2 regions of the Spirochaeta lutea genome follow, and region 1 is predicted to be linked to the other one. Evidence: riboswitches for the same ligand, from Rfam matches in the RefSeq annotation. Region 1 holds a riboswitch; the other holds the start of a gene.
What was found. A riboswitch is a leader RNA that binds a small molecule or an ion and turns the genes downstream of it on or off. The one in region 1 is predicted to bind cobalamin.
Positions count from the first base shown of each region.

Region 2: it holds a riboswitch for cobalamin, as region 1 does, so the genes downstream of both, DC28_RS16300 (ribonucleoside-diphosphate reductase subunit alpha) here and DC28_RS02785 (ABC transporter substrate-binding protein) in region 1, are expected to answer to the same signal.

Region 1 covers NZ_JNUP01000023.1:138,445-146,260, forward strand. Annotated here, with positions in the region: gene DC28_RS16005 (rubredoxin) at 185-343, shown strand; gene DC28_RS02770 (PQQ-dependent sugar dehydrogenase) at 371-1,498, shown strand; gene ilvD (dihydroxy-acid dehydratase) at 1,773-3,602, opposite strand; gene DC28_RS16355 (hypothetical protein) at 3,766-4,164, opposite strand; cobalamin riboswitch at 4,227-4,414, shown strand; gene DC28_RS02785 (ABC transporter substrate-binding protein) at 4,441-5,478, shown strand; gene DC28_RS02790 (FecCD family ABC transporter permease) at 5,481-6,557, shown strand; gene DC28_RS02795 (ABC transporter ATP-binding protein) at 6,547-7,374, shown strand; gene DC28_RS02800 (D-2-hydroxyacid dehydrogenase) at 7,384-7,816, shown strand, end outside.
Region 2 covers NZ_JNUP01000071.1:137,286-145,101, reverse strand. Annotated here, with positions in the region: gene DC28_RS13330 (ribonucleoside triphosphate reductase) at 1-1,423, opposite strand, end outside; gene DC28_RS13325 (ribonucleotide-diphosphate reductase subunit beta) at 1,559-2,551, opposite strand; gene DC28_RS16300 (ribonucleoside-diphosphate reductase subunit alpha) at 2,542-5,649, opposite strand; cobalamin riboswitch at 5,882-6,062, opposite strand; gene DC28_RS13315 (glycoside hydrolase family 3 N-terminal domain-containing protein) at 6,320-7,816, opposite strand, start outside.

The DNA of each region.
Region 1 (7,816 bases):
ATTGCAACTGGCTTCTGCTATTGGCGTGCGCACTAAAATGCTAGCAACGAACCCCACACCTGGTGAGGTGAGTCGGAATTAGCGGCGGCAATTCCCTTCGATGCCAACCGGCGGTGCTGGGCGTCCCGGTGTGGTGAGGGTCAGGGGCCGCTTTCCGGAAAGCAGTGAAATATAGGAGGATTGAATGAAATACATTTGCTCAAACTGCGGGTATATTTATGATCCCGAGGAGGGGGATTTGGAAAACGGTATAGAGGAAGGTACTGCCTTCGATGATCTACCCGAGGATTGGACCTGCCCCATCTGTTATGTGAGTAAGGATTTATTCGATCCCCTGGATTAGCGACCGGGTATTTATTACTATATCAGTATGAAAAAGAACCGAATACGAAGGCGAAGATGGCTGTTTTTGGCAGGAGCGCTTGGAGTATTGTTCCAGGTTGTTGGTTTTAGCCAGGGGGCTCCGGGGGTTGATTCCCAGGTGGTTATCAGCGGGCTCGATAATCCTTGGGCGGTAGAGAGCCTGGATGGTGGCGGCTTTCTTATAACCGAGAAGCCCGGCAGAATACTGTATTACCGGGAGGGCAACCAGGAAGCGGTTCTCAAGGTTCCCCAAGCCATAAATGTCGGACAGGGTGGACTTCTGGATATTGAGCCCTCACCCGGCTTTCCCGAGGACCCGCGTATATTTTTTACCCTGTCGGTGGGAGACGCTTCCAGGGGATACGGAACGGCCTTGGGACTGACGAGTCTCAATATACGAGAAAACGATACAAGCCCGCTTACCTTCGATCCGCCGATCCTTCTTTGGCAGATGCCGGACAGATTTAAAACCTCCCGAGGACAGCATTTTGGCTCCAGGATTGTGATTCACCAGGGATATCTCTACCTTACCATCGGTGATCGGGGAGAGATGAACCGGGCCCAGCTTCGTCAGGATCCAGCGGGGTCGGTACAACGCTTTATGCTCTCGGAGCTGGACGGGGGAGCACAGGATGTGCGCCCGGAGCTCTATACCTACGGGCATAGAAATCCCCAGGGAATGGCTGTTCATCCCCAGCGGGATGAAATCTGGCTCCACGAGCATGGTCCTCGAGGGGGGGATGAGCTTAATATCCTCCAAGCCGGAGACAATTACGGGTGGCCCCTGGTGACCTTCGGACGCAATTATAACGGTACTGTAATCAGCAGAAATACCCATGCTACGGGAATCACTCCCCCGGTTCTTCACTGGACACCGAGTATTGCACCTTCGGGTATGGCGTTTTACTCGGCTGACCGGTATCCCCAGTGGCAGGGCTCGCTCTTTCTGGGTGCCTTGGCCGGGCAACACCTGCGAAGGGTGATGCTATCTGCCGGAGAGATTACCGGCCAGGAAATACTCCTGGAGAACCGGTTGGGACGGATACGAGACGTACATGCTGGTAGGGATGGCGAACTCTACATTCTTACGGACGGCAACAGGGCCGCCCTGTATCGACTTCGCCCGGTTGAATAGCGGGGTACTCCGGTATCCACTGCTCCGGGTTCCGGAAGCAGCCCAAACATCCCGCCCCAAAGAGAACAGAATGCCACCATCGGATGTGCAGTACTTGAGGTATTCGATCAGCCGATGGTGGTGTGTCTATCATCTGGAAATCAATTTCTAGCGCGCAAAAGGTTGTAAACGACCCTAGATATGGCTGAGCAGCCTCTATCTCCACCCAGGGGTGGTGTCGCCGGGGTGCAATGGTACAACCTTTTACGCACAATAAAATCAATCGATTGGCAGGTTATTCTCCCGGTAACTTCCGGTAGGCTCCCTGGTCGGCGCTGGTAGCCATCAGGGCGTAGGCACGAAGGGCCTTTGAAACCACCCGTTCGCGGTTTCGGGGGGTATACGCTTCTTCCCCTCGGGCTTCCTCCTGATTTCTCCGTTCAGCCAACTCCTCAGGAGAAATCTCCAGGGCAATAGTGCGGTTAGGAATATCAATGGTGATGGTGTCGTTATCTTTTACCAGGGCTATAGCCCCTCCGGCCGCCGCCTCAGGGCTCGCATGGCCGATAGAGAGGCCGCTGGTTCCACCGGAGAATCTTCCGTCGGTTAGTAGGGCGCAGGATTTTCCCAGTTTCATGGATTTAAGGTAACTGGTCGGGTAGAGCATCTCCTGCATACCAGGACCGCCCTTCGGTCCCTCATACCGGATGATAACCACGTTGCCTTCCCGAACCTTACCCCCGAGGATTCCCTCAATGGCGTCCTCCTGGCTTTCATAAACCCGGGCTGTTCCGGTGAACCGGAAGATGCTTTCATCCACGCCGGCGGTTTTCACGATACAACCCTTTTCTGCGATATTTCCGAACAAGACGGCCAAACCCCCGTCTGGATAATATGCATGTTCCACATCTCGAATACAGCCTTCGGTGCGGTCTGTATCCCCTTCTCGGTAGTAGTTATGCTGACTACCCATAACGAGATTCCGAGTACCTCCCGGAGCAGCACGGTAAAATTCCACAATCCGGGTATCGGGATTCCTTGTAAGGTCATAGCGTTCCAGGATCTGCCCCAGGCTCGGTGAATCCACCCGGGGCACATTCGGATCAATCAAGCCTCCCCGGTGTAACTCTGCTAGAATGGCCATAATTCCCCCGGCCCGGTGGACATCCTCAATATGGTACTGGCTATTGGGACTTACCTTACAGATACAAGGAACCTTTCGGCTCAGGGCATCAATATCCGCCATGGTGAAATCCACCCCGGCTTCCCTGGCAATGGCGAGCAGATGGAGAACGGTATTAGTGCTTCCGCCCATGGCAATGTCCAGGCTCATGGAATTCATTAAGGCGGCCTTGGTGGCAATGGACCGGGGAAGAACCTGGTGATTATCTTCCTCGTAGAATTCCCTGGCCATTTCAACGATCCGGGTTGCGGCGGTTTTAAAGAGATCGAGCCGTTTTGCGTGGGTTGCCACTACGGTACCGTTTCCCGGCAACGCCAAGCCGAGAGCCTCGTTCAGGCAGTTCATGGAGTTAGCGGTAAACATTCCCGAACAACTTCCGCAGGTAGGGCAGGCGTGTTCCTCCACAGCAGCTAGAAGGCTATCGTCAACCTCCGGGTCGGCAGCCATTACCATGGCGTCCACCAAATCGTATTTACGGTCTCCCACCCGGCCCGCCTCCATGGGGCCCCCGGAAACAAAAATCGTTGGGATATTCAGTCTCATGGCTGCCATGAGCATGCCCGGGGTGATTTTATCGCAGTTTGATATACATACCAGGGCATCTGCACAGTGGGCGTTGACCATGTACTCAATACTATCTGCAATCAGATCGCGGCTGGGCAGGCTGTAGAGCATCCCGCCGTGGCCCATGGCGATTCCGTCATCCACTGCAATGGTATTAAACTCGGCAGCAAAACAACCCTGGTCTTCGATGTACTGTTTCACTTCTTGACCGATGGTGTGGAGATGGGCATGTCCCGGGACGAACTGGGTAAAACTATTAGCGATGGCAATAATTGGTTTTCCAAACTGCTCTTTCGTCATACCGTTGGCCCGCCAGAGCGCCCTGGCACCAGCCATATTTCTGCCGGCCGTATTTGTGAGACTTCTTAATCGGGGCATACCCCCTCCTTCGTAAACGATACTAATCTTGGAATGGATGGTACAAAAAAACAGCCCGGGTCTCAAGGGAGGTCCCCGCTGATTCACCCTCCTCGGTGTGACAAACACCTGATGGCTGGTCGATTCCGCCCCATCGGTTCGAGCCTCGGGTACTCAAAGTGGGTTATTGCTTCCATGAAAGCCCACATCCCGCTGCCTGGGCCGTCTCAAAAAAACAGACCAGCATGGGTAAACCCGGGGGCAATCCGGATTCCGCAAGCAGGCAAGCAACATCCCAGGCCTCCTGGGGGTTGATGGGGGAGTCGATTTCCCAGGCCTCCTGGGGATCGATGAGGGAGTGGTTTGGAGCCCCGCCCAGACCGGAATGGGCCGGATGGACGGGCCCTGATACCTGAGCCTGGGTATCAGGAAGTTGCCGGGACATCGGCGGTGCTACGGTGTTATCGGAGAACCATCCTAATAAGAACGGCCAAACCAGTTCAAAGGTCCGGGGAAGATCAATACCAGCCCTGGTTCCCAGCTCCTCCATGGCAATCTGGATACGGTCATGAATCTTCGGCATACCGGTATTGTAGTCGTTGACCATGAGCCTCGCCAAGGGGTATAAAGCCTGTACATAAGGTTCCGCAATCTGGCCTTTACGGTCAGAACCATGGTGTAACCATGGTGCGGTGAAAAGGGAAGGGGGTGAAATTCCTCCACGGTCCCGCCACTGTGAGTTTTACTACCTAACCTGTATGCCACTGGATTTTTCCGGGAAGGCGGTTAGGGTCGGAACGAGTCAGGAGACCTGCCTTATGAACATACAAATACCTGCGCGGACAGGTAGGAGGTTGTTATGCAATTCCGTAGGTCGTTTTCCCGTACTATCCTTTCCCTCTGTTTGATCCTAGGGGTAACCCTTTCACCGACACTCGTTCTGGCAGCTGGTAATCAGGAGACAGCCGGCAGTCCGCCAACCCAGGAATCGATCCAGGGTCAGTCCTCTGAGTTACCCGATGCCGCTAGCGAAGTTTCCACCCCGCAACAGAGCCCCCAGCGTATTGTGAGCCTGGCTCCAAATGTTACTGAAATACTATTTGCTCTTGGAATTCAGAATCGGCTGGTGGGACGCACCGACTTCTGCGATTATCCTGCTGGGGTTTCGGAGATTCCGAGCATCGGCGGCGGAATGGATGCTGGTGTTGAGGGCATCCTCGCATTGAAGCCTGATCTTGTCATCGCACCCCGGGATTATTTCACTGCTTCAGTGGAAAAACTCCAGGATCTGTCCATACCGGTTCTCATCCTTGATACAGTAACCGAACTCAGTGGGGTATTCGAGTCTATTTCCGGAATTGCCCAGGCGGCGGGAGTCCCCAACCGGGGGGATGCTCTGGTGCAGTCCATGAAAGAGCGGCTGCAGATTCTCCAGACGGAATTGGAGACCCTATCCTCACCGCGTCCCAGGGTGTACTATGCCGTCGGCTTCGGAGACGGGGGAGATTGGACGGCTGGGGGTGATACCTACATTCACCAAATGATCACCCTCGCCGGCGGCGAAAACATCGCTGCAGATGTATCGGGGTGGTCCTACTCCCTGGAGAAGCTCCTGGAACATGATCCCGAGCTAGTTCTCCTGCCGGGATCCTGGCCTGCTGAGGATGCCTTCAAGGTTACCCCGGGCTATAGCTCCCTCACCGCCGTCACTGAAGATAGACTGTATACTATAAATAACGATCTCATTGACCGCCAGGGACCGCGGTCCATAGACGGTTTGGTCATGTTGGCCTCTATCTTTCATCCGGATCTTAGTCCTGAGGTTCGCCAGGCTCTGACATCGGGATCACCCCAAAGCCAGGACACTATACAATCCCCTGAACAGGCCCGGGACTAGGTATGCACGACCGTCTTCCCCTGAAGCGGTTTGTAGGCTGGATTTTCTTGGGGATCTTGACTTATATCGTGGTCAGCCTTGGGGCCGTTTCTTTCGGGGCTGCCGAGATTGGGTTCAACCAGTCCATGCGGATCCTTCTGTCTCTCCTGCCATTCCGGGGTACGGATGGCGGGGCTGACAGCGCTTCGGTGAGGATGATCATACTCCAGGTCAGATTGCCCCGGGTTGTGCTTTCCGGCCTGGTGGGCATGGCCCTATCCTTGAGCGGGGCAGTGCTCCAGGCGGTGTTCAGAAATCCCCTGGCGGAACCCTATCTGCTGGGGATTAGTTCGGGGGCAGGCCTGGGGGCGAGTATCGGTATTATCCTGACCCCCGTAATAGGCGTGTTCCCCCTGCTTTCAGGCTTCGGGATCATCGGCCTATCGGCCTTTTTGGGAGCCCTGGGATTCACCCTGATTGTCTATCTGCTGGCCAGGGTTATCTCACCGAACCGCAGTCAAGCCATTCTCTTGGCGGGGGTCGGGCTTGGCGTTATGGGGTCGGCGGGGATTTCGGTTCTCATGTTTCTGTACAGCAGGCATCTGGAACAGATCGTCTTTTGGACCATGGGGAGTTTTTCTGCGGCAAACTGGGACAGAGTGGCCTTAGTAGCTCCGGTGGTAGTATTGGCATCCTTGATCATCTTCTTTCTACACAGGGAGGTAACCATACTTTCATGGGGAGGCGGTACCGGGCATATACTCGGAATGCGTGTCGATGCGGTCCGGCGGACGTTACTGGTGATCACGAGCCTGCTCACTGCCTTCTCCGTTGCCTCGGCCGGCGTTATAGGGTTCGTGGGGCTGGTTGTACCTCATATTCTGCGGAGCTGGGTCGGGGTGGATCATCGAAGGGTCCTGCCGCTCTCTGCCCTCGGCGGTGGCATCTTTCTCATACTAGCTGATACCCTCGCCAGAACCCTGGTCAGTCCACGAGAGATACCCGTAGGGGTCCTTACGGCTCTCTTAGGCGGTCCCATTTTTATCTGGAGGATTCTCATGCCCCAGGGTTCGGGAAAGGATGCAGGTTATGAGTGGTGATACAAGGAACTCCCTCGAACTGCGGGATCTCAAATTCTCCTACACCCCTCAACAGGAATTGATACACAACCTAAATCTGCGGTTTGAACCCGGAAAAATTATCGTGCTGTTGGGACCCAACGGTTCGGGGAAATCCACTATTATCCATCTCCTGTCGGGTCTCATCAAACCCCAGGCAGGTGCAGTCTTCCTTGGAGGGGAGGATATTCGATCCTACTCACCGAGGAGACGTGCTCAGTACATTGCCCTTGTCCCGCAGCTCCATACACCTCCCCCGGGCACCACCGTCCGGGATGCGCTCATCATGGGGCGCTATCCCTACCGCCGGGGGATCAACGCACTGGAATGCCCATCCGAGCTCTGGGAATTCGGTATAGGGCAGTTTGAACTCCAGCCGCTCCTAGACCATACCCTTGATACCCTTAGTGGAGGGGAATTGCAGCGGGTCATGATTGCCCGGGCTGTTATTCAGGACCCCAGATTTCTTATCCTGGACGAACCCGGGGCACACCTGGATATACATCACCAGGTATTAGCCATGCGGGTTCTTAAAAACCTTGCCAACCGCGGCCAGGGGATTCTCATGGTACTCCATGATTTGACGGTTGCCCTACAGGTGGCGGATGAGGTTGTCCTTCTAGGACCGGGGAGTGCTGAGGCGGGTGCTCATGGCGACCCGTCCTATTCTCGGCCGGAATTGTTACAGGGACCGCCGGATTTGGTGTTACAGGAAGAGCGATTGTCCAGGGTGTATAAAAATCCCGTACAGATCATTCGGAATCCGGGAGGTGTTGCAGCGGTGTACCATTTTTCTTAGACTTCAGCTATGAACATTCTTGTTTTGGATGGGCAGACCAACAACCCGGGGGATCTCTCCTGGCAGCCCGTCGCCGATTTGGGAAACCTCACCGTGTATCCCAGGACAGCGAGTCGGGAACTTCTTTCCCGTGCCAAGGACGCCCAAATCATCCTGACAAATAAGGTACCGCTTACCAGAGATGTTCTGGATGTTCTCACCCGTCTTAGGTTTATTCAAATCCTGGCCACAGGGTGGAATACCGTGGATGTGGATTATGCTGCCCGCCTGGGTATTCCTGTCAGCAACATTCCCGATTACAGCACAGATTCGGTCGCCCAACATGTGTTCGCCTTTCTCCTCCATGCGTTTAATCAAATACAAATGCATGCCGACTCGGTACGTCAGGGTGATTGGAGTTCATGCCTGGATTTTTCCTATTCACTGGTCCCTATGGAAGAAT
Region 2 (7,816 bases), on a different contig from region 1:
CAAACTCCTCCCAGGAGGCGGAGAGGTAGGCGATTTGGGGAAGGTTGATGGTCACCACTCCGATCGAACCGGTGAACTCATCGCTTCCGAAGAGCCCGCCCCCACGTTTACGCAGTTCCCGCTTATCCAGCTGGAGCCGGCAGCACATGGATCGCACGTCCCCGGGATTGAGGTCGGAATTGATGAAGTTCTGGAAGTAGGGGGTTCCGTATTTTGCGGTCATGGTAAAGAGAAGCTCGTCGTTGGGACTGTCCCAGATGAAATCCCGGGTGATGTTGTAGGTGGGAATGGGGTATTGGAATCCCCTGCCATCGGCATCTCCCTGGATCATAATCTCCAGAAAGGCCTGGTTGATCATATCCATTTCCCTCTGGCATTCCCCGTAGGTCAGGTCCTGTTCGGTTCCGGCGACAATCGCTTTCTGGGGGGCCAGATCCGAGGGCACCGTCCAGTCCAGGGTAATATTGGTAAAGGGTGCCTGGCTGCCCCAGCGGCTGGGGGTATTTACCCCGTACACAAAGCTTTGGACGGCCTGTTTTACCGCCCGGTAGTCCAGGTTTTCTAGACGGATGAAGGGTGCCAGGTAGGTGTCGAAGCTGGAGAAGGCCTGGGCGCCTGCCCATTCGTTTTGCATGACCCCTAGGAAGTTGACCATCTGTTGCACCAGGGTGTGGAGATGCCGGGCAGGGGCGGAGCTGATCTTATCCTGGACCCCTCCCAGACCCTCGGTGATGAGCTGGCGCAGAGACCAGCCGGCGCAGTAACCCGAGAACATGGAAAGGTCGTGGATGTGCAGGGCGGCGTTCTGATGGGCCTGGGCTACCCGGGGGCTGTAGATTTTCTTGAGCCAGTAGTTGGCGGTAATGGCTCCGGAGTTATGGAGGATCAGGCCCCCCAGGCTGTAGTTTACATTGGCGTTTTCTTTGACCCGCCAGTCCGATCGCCCCAGGTAGCCGTCCATGGTCTGTTCTATGTCCAGGGCGGCGCTGGTGAGCTCCCGGAGTTCCTGGTGGCGGGAGCGGTACAGCATGTAGGCCTTCGCCTGGTCGTAGAGCCGATGGTAGACCAGCCGGGATTCCACCAGGTCCTGGATCTCCTCAATGGTGATGGACGGCCTTCCCTTGGCCAGGGCGAGACCCGTGACCTCCTGGGCGATTTGTTCCGGGGAGACCCCGGGGCCGTCGGGTTTATTCGGGTTGGGGCGGTTCCCGGGTTCGGAGATACCGGTTCCTTCTTCTGCGGGCTGGCCGGGGATGGTGCCCAGGGTGTCTGCTGCGGCATGGAAGGATTTCTGGACGGCAGCCTGAATGCGCCGGGGATCAAAGGCCTGGGCGGTTCCGTCCCGGCCCAGAACCTGGAGGACCGGCAGGTGTTCTGCCTTCGGAGGTTGGCTGTTTTCCGTTGATTCTGCATGGGTTGTCATGTAGTGCTCCTTTGTTACGTGAATTAGGGTTTAGTGGTAATCGCGGATCGGTGTTTTTCGGCAGGCCGGCGAGGCTTGGGTTTAGGCATTCCGGGGACTGGGGCAGGCATGGAAATCACCCTGGAACCCGAGATCCTAGTCCCACTCCAGATTGCTGGCGGTCTGGTACTCCGTGACCCTGGTCTCGAAGAAATTTTTCTCCTTGGCCAGGTCGGTGGACTTACTCATCCAGGGGAAGGGGTTCGCTGCTCCGTAGACGGCGGGGAGTCCCAGGCGTTCAAGGCGCCGGTCGGCGATGTGCTCGACGTAGGTGCAGAACTGGGAGGCTGAAAATCCCGGCAGGCCCCGGGGACAGGCGTCCCGGGCATAGATCTGCTCCAGCTCCACCGCCCTTCGGATGAGGGATGTGATGGTTTCTTGGAAGGTGGGAGTCCAGAGGCCGGGGTGTTCGGCGATGATGGTGGAAATCAGGTCCATGCCGAAGGCCAGATGCAGGCTTTCGTCCCGCATGATGTACTCGAACTGCTCCCCGATTCCTACCATCTTCCGCTGTCCCTTGAGGGCCAGCATCATGGCGAAGCCTGCGTAAAAGAAGATGCCTTCCATAATCACGTAGTAGCCGATGAGATCATGGAGGAAGGTCTCCAGGCCCCCGGGATCCCGGGTGGAGAATGACGGGTCCAACACCCCCCGAGTAAGGGAGATGACGAACTGGTCCTTTTCCCTGATGGAGGGGATTCGGTCGTACATGCCGTAGATCTCATCGGGGTCCAGGCCCAGGGAATCGCAGCAGTAGATGAAGGTGTCGGTGTGGACTGCCTCCTCGTAGGCTTGGCGCAGGAGGTACTGCCGGCATTCCGGGTTGGTAATGTGGCTGTAGATGCTCAGGACGATGTTATTCGCCGTCAGGCTCTCCGCGGTGCTGAAAAATCCCAAATTCCAAAGGATCAGCCGGCGCTCGTCTTCACTGAGGGTTCCGGATTTCCACATCTCGATGTCGTCCTGCATGGGGATCTCCTCGGGAACCCAGTTGTTGGCCACCCCCGCCTTGTAGTGCTGCCGGGCCCAGGGGTAGGTCATGGGCAGGATCTTGTTGGGGTCGGTTTTTTCATTGTTGATTACTGACATACTTCACACTCCTCATTGTCGATGGTGCAGCTCTGGGGTGCCCGGGAGCCAAAAATAGTCCGGGTTCTCAGGCTGTCCGGGGTTGATGGGCTGTCCGGGCTTTCTTCCGAGACGGAATTCTGGTTCGCTGGGCCAGCCGCGTAGGGGGTCGCCGGTGTATCTCCCCGATGAGAATCGGTCTTGGGTAGTCCAGCCGGATCGAGGGAGCTGCGGGTCTGGGTGTATCCGTATTCCTTGGCATCCAAGGTGGATTTCTCTATCTGGCTGGCTGCCAGGGTGCGCAGGTAGTAGGTGGTTTTCAGGCCCATCCGCCAGGCCTGGAGATACACCTGCTCCAAAGCCATGCCCGAGCTGCCCCGGAGGAACACCGTGTGGCTCTGACTCTGGTCGATCCATTTACCCCTTCGGGCGGTGTGTTCCACTAAAACCAGGGGATCAATTTCGAAGACCTCCTTGTAGCGCTGCCGTAGATCGTCGGGCACCTGGGGAATCTGCTGTACCGAGCCGTCCCGGTATTTCAGGTCACGGCGGAGTTTCTCCGTCCACAGCCCCCGGGCCTTAAGGTCCTCCGCCAGGTAGCGGTTCACCACGGTGAACTCCCCGGACATATTGCTTTTGACGTAGAGGTTTTTGTACGCCGGCTCAATGCAGGGATAGGTTCCGGCGATGGTGGAGATGGTTGCGGTGGGGGCGATGGCCAGGCAGTTGGAATTGCGCATGCCCCATCGGCGGATATGGTGCCGGACGGGCTCCCAGTCGAGATACCCATCCCGGGACGTGGACAGTGCCAGGGGGGCTCCTCGATGGGTTTCCAGGAGGGAAAGGGTGTCCTGGGGCAGGAGGTTTCTGTCCCATTTACTACCGGCGAAGCTCTGGTAGGCTCCCCGTTCCCGGGCAAGGCGGGAGCTTGCGAGGATGGCATGGTAGCTGACCAGTTCCATGCTGCGGTCCGAAAGGTCCAAGGCTTTGGGATCCTCAAATGCCAGTCCCAGGGAGAAGAGCAGATCCTGGAATCCCATGATGCCCAGGCCGACGGGGCGGTGGCGCAGATTCGCGGTCCTGGCTTCAGGGGTAGGGTAGTAGTTCAGATCGATGACGTTGTCCAGGATACGCATGGCGGTTGTAATGGTGGATTCCAGGAGCCGGGTGTCCAGGGGGAGGGGATCGGCGGATGACCCCAAGACCGGTTCCGCTGCCCGGGAAGGCTGGCTTTCAGGAGTGTCTTTCCCTCGGCGGTCCGGGTGTTGGGCCGGGGCGGTGTTGGTGTGAATTGTGGCGGCGGGGGCCGGGTGAGGGGCGGTGTTGGTGTGTATTGTGGCGGCGGGGGCCGAGTGAGGGGCGGTGTTGGTGGCTGGGTGCCGGCCCGGGTTGCTCCAATCCGGGCGGTCCGGGTGTTGGTTTTTGTCGGGATGCCGCAGGTGGCGGACAAGGTTAACGCTGCCCAGGTTGCATACCGCGGTTTCCTCCCGGGAGGTATTCAGGGTAATTTCCGTGCAGAGGTTCGAGTTATGGACTACACCGATATGGTCCTGGGGACTGCGGATGTTGCAGGGGTCCTTGAAGGTAATCCAGGGATGGCCGGTCTCAAAGAGCCGGGTCAGCATTTTGCGCCAGAGTTTTTTGGCATCTACCCGACGGACCAGGCGTATTTTCCCCTGTTCGGCCAGGGTCTCGTAGTATTCATACCGTTCTTTGAAGGCTTGTCCATAGAGCTCATGGAGATCCGGTACCTCCTCGGGGGAGAAGAGGGTCCAGGTATCTCCGTCCAGTACCCGCTGCATGAACAGATCCGGCACCCAGTTTGCGGTGTTCATATCGTGGGTCCGCCGGCGGTCGTCACCGGTGTTCCGCCGCAGGTCGAGAAAATCCTCGATATCGTAGTGCCAGGTCTCCAGATAGGCACAGGTGGCTCCCCGGCGGCGTCCCGAGCGGTTGATGGCCAGGGTTACATCATTGGCAATCTTCAAGAAGGGGATTACCCCCTGGCTGGAAACCCGGGTGCTCTTGATCAAGGCACCGGTCCCGCGGATATTGGTCCAGTCGTTTCCGATGCCCCCGGACCACTTGGCAAGCAGGGCGTTGTCCCCCAGGCCCTTGAAAATGGAAGGCAGATCATCCTCCAGGGTGGTCAGGTAACAGCTGGAAAGCTGGGCATGGGTGAGTCCTGCATGGAAGAGGGTTGGGGTGGAGGGGATGAATAACAGCCGGCTCATGACCTGGTAGAACTCCCGGGCGCGGAGCTCGGGCCGATCCTCCTCCAGGGCCAGTCCCATGGCAACCCGCATCCAAAATCCCTGGATGGTCTCCTCAGGACCGCCATCAAAACGGAGGCTGTACCGCTCCATAAGGGTAGAAACCCCCATGTAACGGATCAACCCGTCCCACTCGGGGTCAAGTTCTTCGGCCAGTCCCCGGATATCCATCCCCGCCAGCCGCTCATCCAAAACCCCCTCCCGGATACCCCGGTCCAGGGTGCGTACGAACTGATCCCCGTACGCCTGGCGGTACCCTGGATCCCCGGGGTCACAGCCCATCATCTCCCGGTAGTACCGGCATCGTAGGAACAGGGCCCCCAGCTCATCGTACGCCGGATCCTCCTCAATAGCCTCCCCCGCGGCCTGGGCGGCGGCGGTAAGAAATGCCAGAGCCGAGGGATCATGGGTGCCTTCGGGGTCCTCGGAGTATCGGGAATCTCCGAAAGCCGAGTGGGGAAGGGGCTGTTTTGGGGCAGCCTGGGAGCCTTCGGAGGATCGGGGTGCTCGGGAATCTCCGAAGACCGGGCGGGAATGGGTCTGTTCCGCCGTGCCCTGAGGGTTCGGGGAGCCTTCGGAGGATTGGGAGGCATCCAGGGTTGTCTGGGCCGCTCCGGGGGGTGCCGGGTATCCGGAAGCCGTCGGTCCTTCCGGATCGGCTGTGGGCTTCTTCCCGGTGCCCTCTGAAACCCCCAAGAGGCTGACGATCCGGGCGGCCAGCCCCGGCAGGTCGATATCCTCCCCGGGGCAGCGGGAACCCCGGGTCCGATCCTCCCGGGTTAGGATTGCTATATACGTGCTGAGGTGCTCCTGCACCTCCTGGCTATGGGTTTTTGTATCTACCATGGTCTGTCCTTTTCTCAAAGCGGTGGTGTAAAGACGCCGGGGCCGGTACGCGATCCCGGTCTTGGCTGTATGCCGGACCTGCCCAGGGTTTGAGATACCCCGGGCTGCAGCGGTCCTGGGCGTAATGCCCTGATGGACTGCGTTCCGAGGCCGTACCAAACACCCAGGGGCGTCCGGGGGGAGAGAACAGATTGGTGTCAGAAATGGAAACTTGAAGCGGTCATAGAGAACCTCCCGTTCAGGTGTTCAGGCGGGTCTCCTGGCTTGGCATCAACCGTACCCCGGCCTTCCCAGTTTCCCAGTGGCATTATCGGGGTTTGTCAACCTTACAGTAGCGGGGGCTGCGCCGGACTTGCACCGGACTTCCCTGCCGTTTCTGGTTACGGCAGTGCGCCTGACATCACCCAGTCTGTAATAGTAGACGGGAACTGTCAACCATATATGGTGTTTTTTTTGTAAAAGGTGATTCGAATGCGCTATATATCGCGTGGTTTTGGCCCACAGGGTTGGGCTCCGGTCCTCAGATTCTCCATGGGGGGAAGACCCCGGCCCGCTCCGGCCCTGGAACCCCGGACAACGGGCCAGGGGCATGGGAATCACCCTAAAAAAAGGCTGCCCGAATGAACCATCCAGGCAGCCCCGAGAGGAGGTATGATACAAGAAGTACCCGTTAGTATCGTTTTGTCGATCCATCCCGGAGACCCGAGTCGGGGCCGGGCCGCCAGAGGCAGGTGCTGGTCATCCGCCAGTCCGGGGGCAGAAGGCGCTGTTGGCCGGTCAGGGTGATGACCGTCCGGCTGTGGATATCCCGGGAGCTGGTACCTACCATAAGCTCGAAGTCGCCGGGTTCCAAGAGACGTTGGTGGTCCCGGATGGTGTAGCTCAGGAGGTCGGTGGGAATGGTTATTTCGAGGGTGCCCCATTCCCCGGGGTTCAGAGATACCCGATGGAAGGCCTTCAGCTCCTGGGCCGGGCGTACGAGCTTGGCCACCAGGTCCCGGACATATACCTGGACGACCTCGTCTCCGGGCAGACTGCCGGTGTTTTTCAGGGTAACCGAAAGGCGTATCTCTCCGTCCAGGGGATAGCTGGTCCGCTCGAAGGTGCAGGCTTCGATGCTGAAGCTGGTGTAGCTCTGGCCGTAGCCAAAGGGGAATTCGGCGCCGAAGTCCCGCTGGATGGGGGTGCCTGCGCTCTTGAGTTTATGGTTGTAGTAGTAGGGCATGGCCCCGGCGTCCCGGGGAATGGAAACGGGGAGTTTCCCTCCGGGGTTTATCCGGCCCAGGAGGGCGTCGGTAACCGCCTGGGCGCCGGTCTGACCGGGAAGCCAGGCCTGGAGAATCGCACCGGCGTTCTGGAAGGCGCTTCCCAGGTGGTAGGGACGTCCGCTGAACACTACGACGATGGTGGGTTTGCCCAGGGCCAGAACCTGCTCCAAAAGTTCCTGCTGAACCCCCGGTAGGGTCAGGGTGCTGGCATCCGAGCCCTCCCCCACGGTGCCGCTGAGAAAGAGTCCCGCCAGGTCGCCCAGGGCGATTACGACCCGGTCGCTGTTCCGGGCGGCTTCCAGTGCCTCTTCGAATCCCCCGGTATCGTAGCTCAGGTAATCCTCCTGGCTCCGGCCGTCTGCGGTGATGTCCCCGGGGAAGACAGCAGGTTTATCCGGGCGTCCGGTCAGGATCGAACAGCCCTTGGCGTAGTTCAGGGTGCCGGGAAAGGCCTGCTCCAGGACGCTTCGGAGGGTGGGGATGACGGATGTGCCGTCCTTGCGCTCTGCGGTAATTAAATGAACCGGAAAGGCGTACCCGCCCATCATGCCCATGGGATCGTCGGCCAGGGGGCCGATCAGGGCGAGGGACTCCTGGCTGGCGGCGGGGGAGAGGGGAAGAATCCCCTGGTTTTTCAACAGTACCAGGGACTTTTCCGCTGCTTCCCGGGCGATCTGGTGGTGGTCCTGGAGGTTTGTCAGTACGCCGCCCTCATCCACGAAGGGATTCGTAAACAGTCCGAGACGGATTTTCTGCATGATGTGACGGGTCACCGCCTCATTGACATCCTCCATGGCAAGAAGGCCGCGCTCTATGGCCTGGGGAATGCCCGGGCCGTAGAGGGTATCGCTGGGTAGTTCAACATCAACCCCGGCTAACAGACCTGCGGCGGCCCCGTG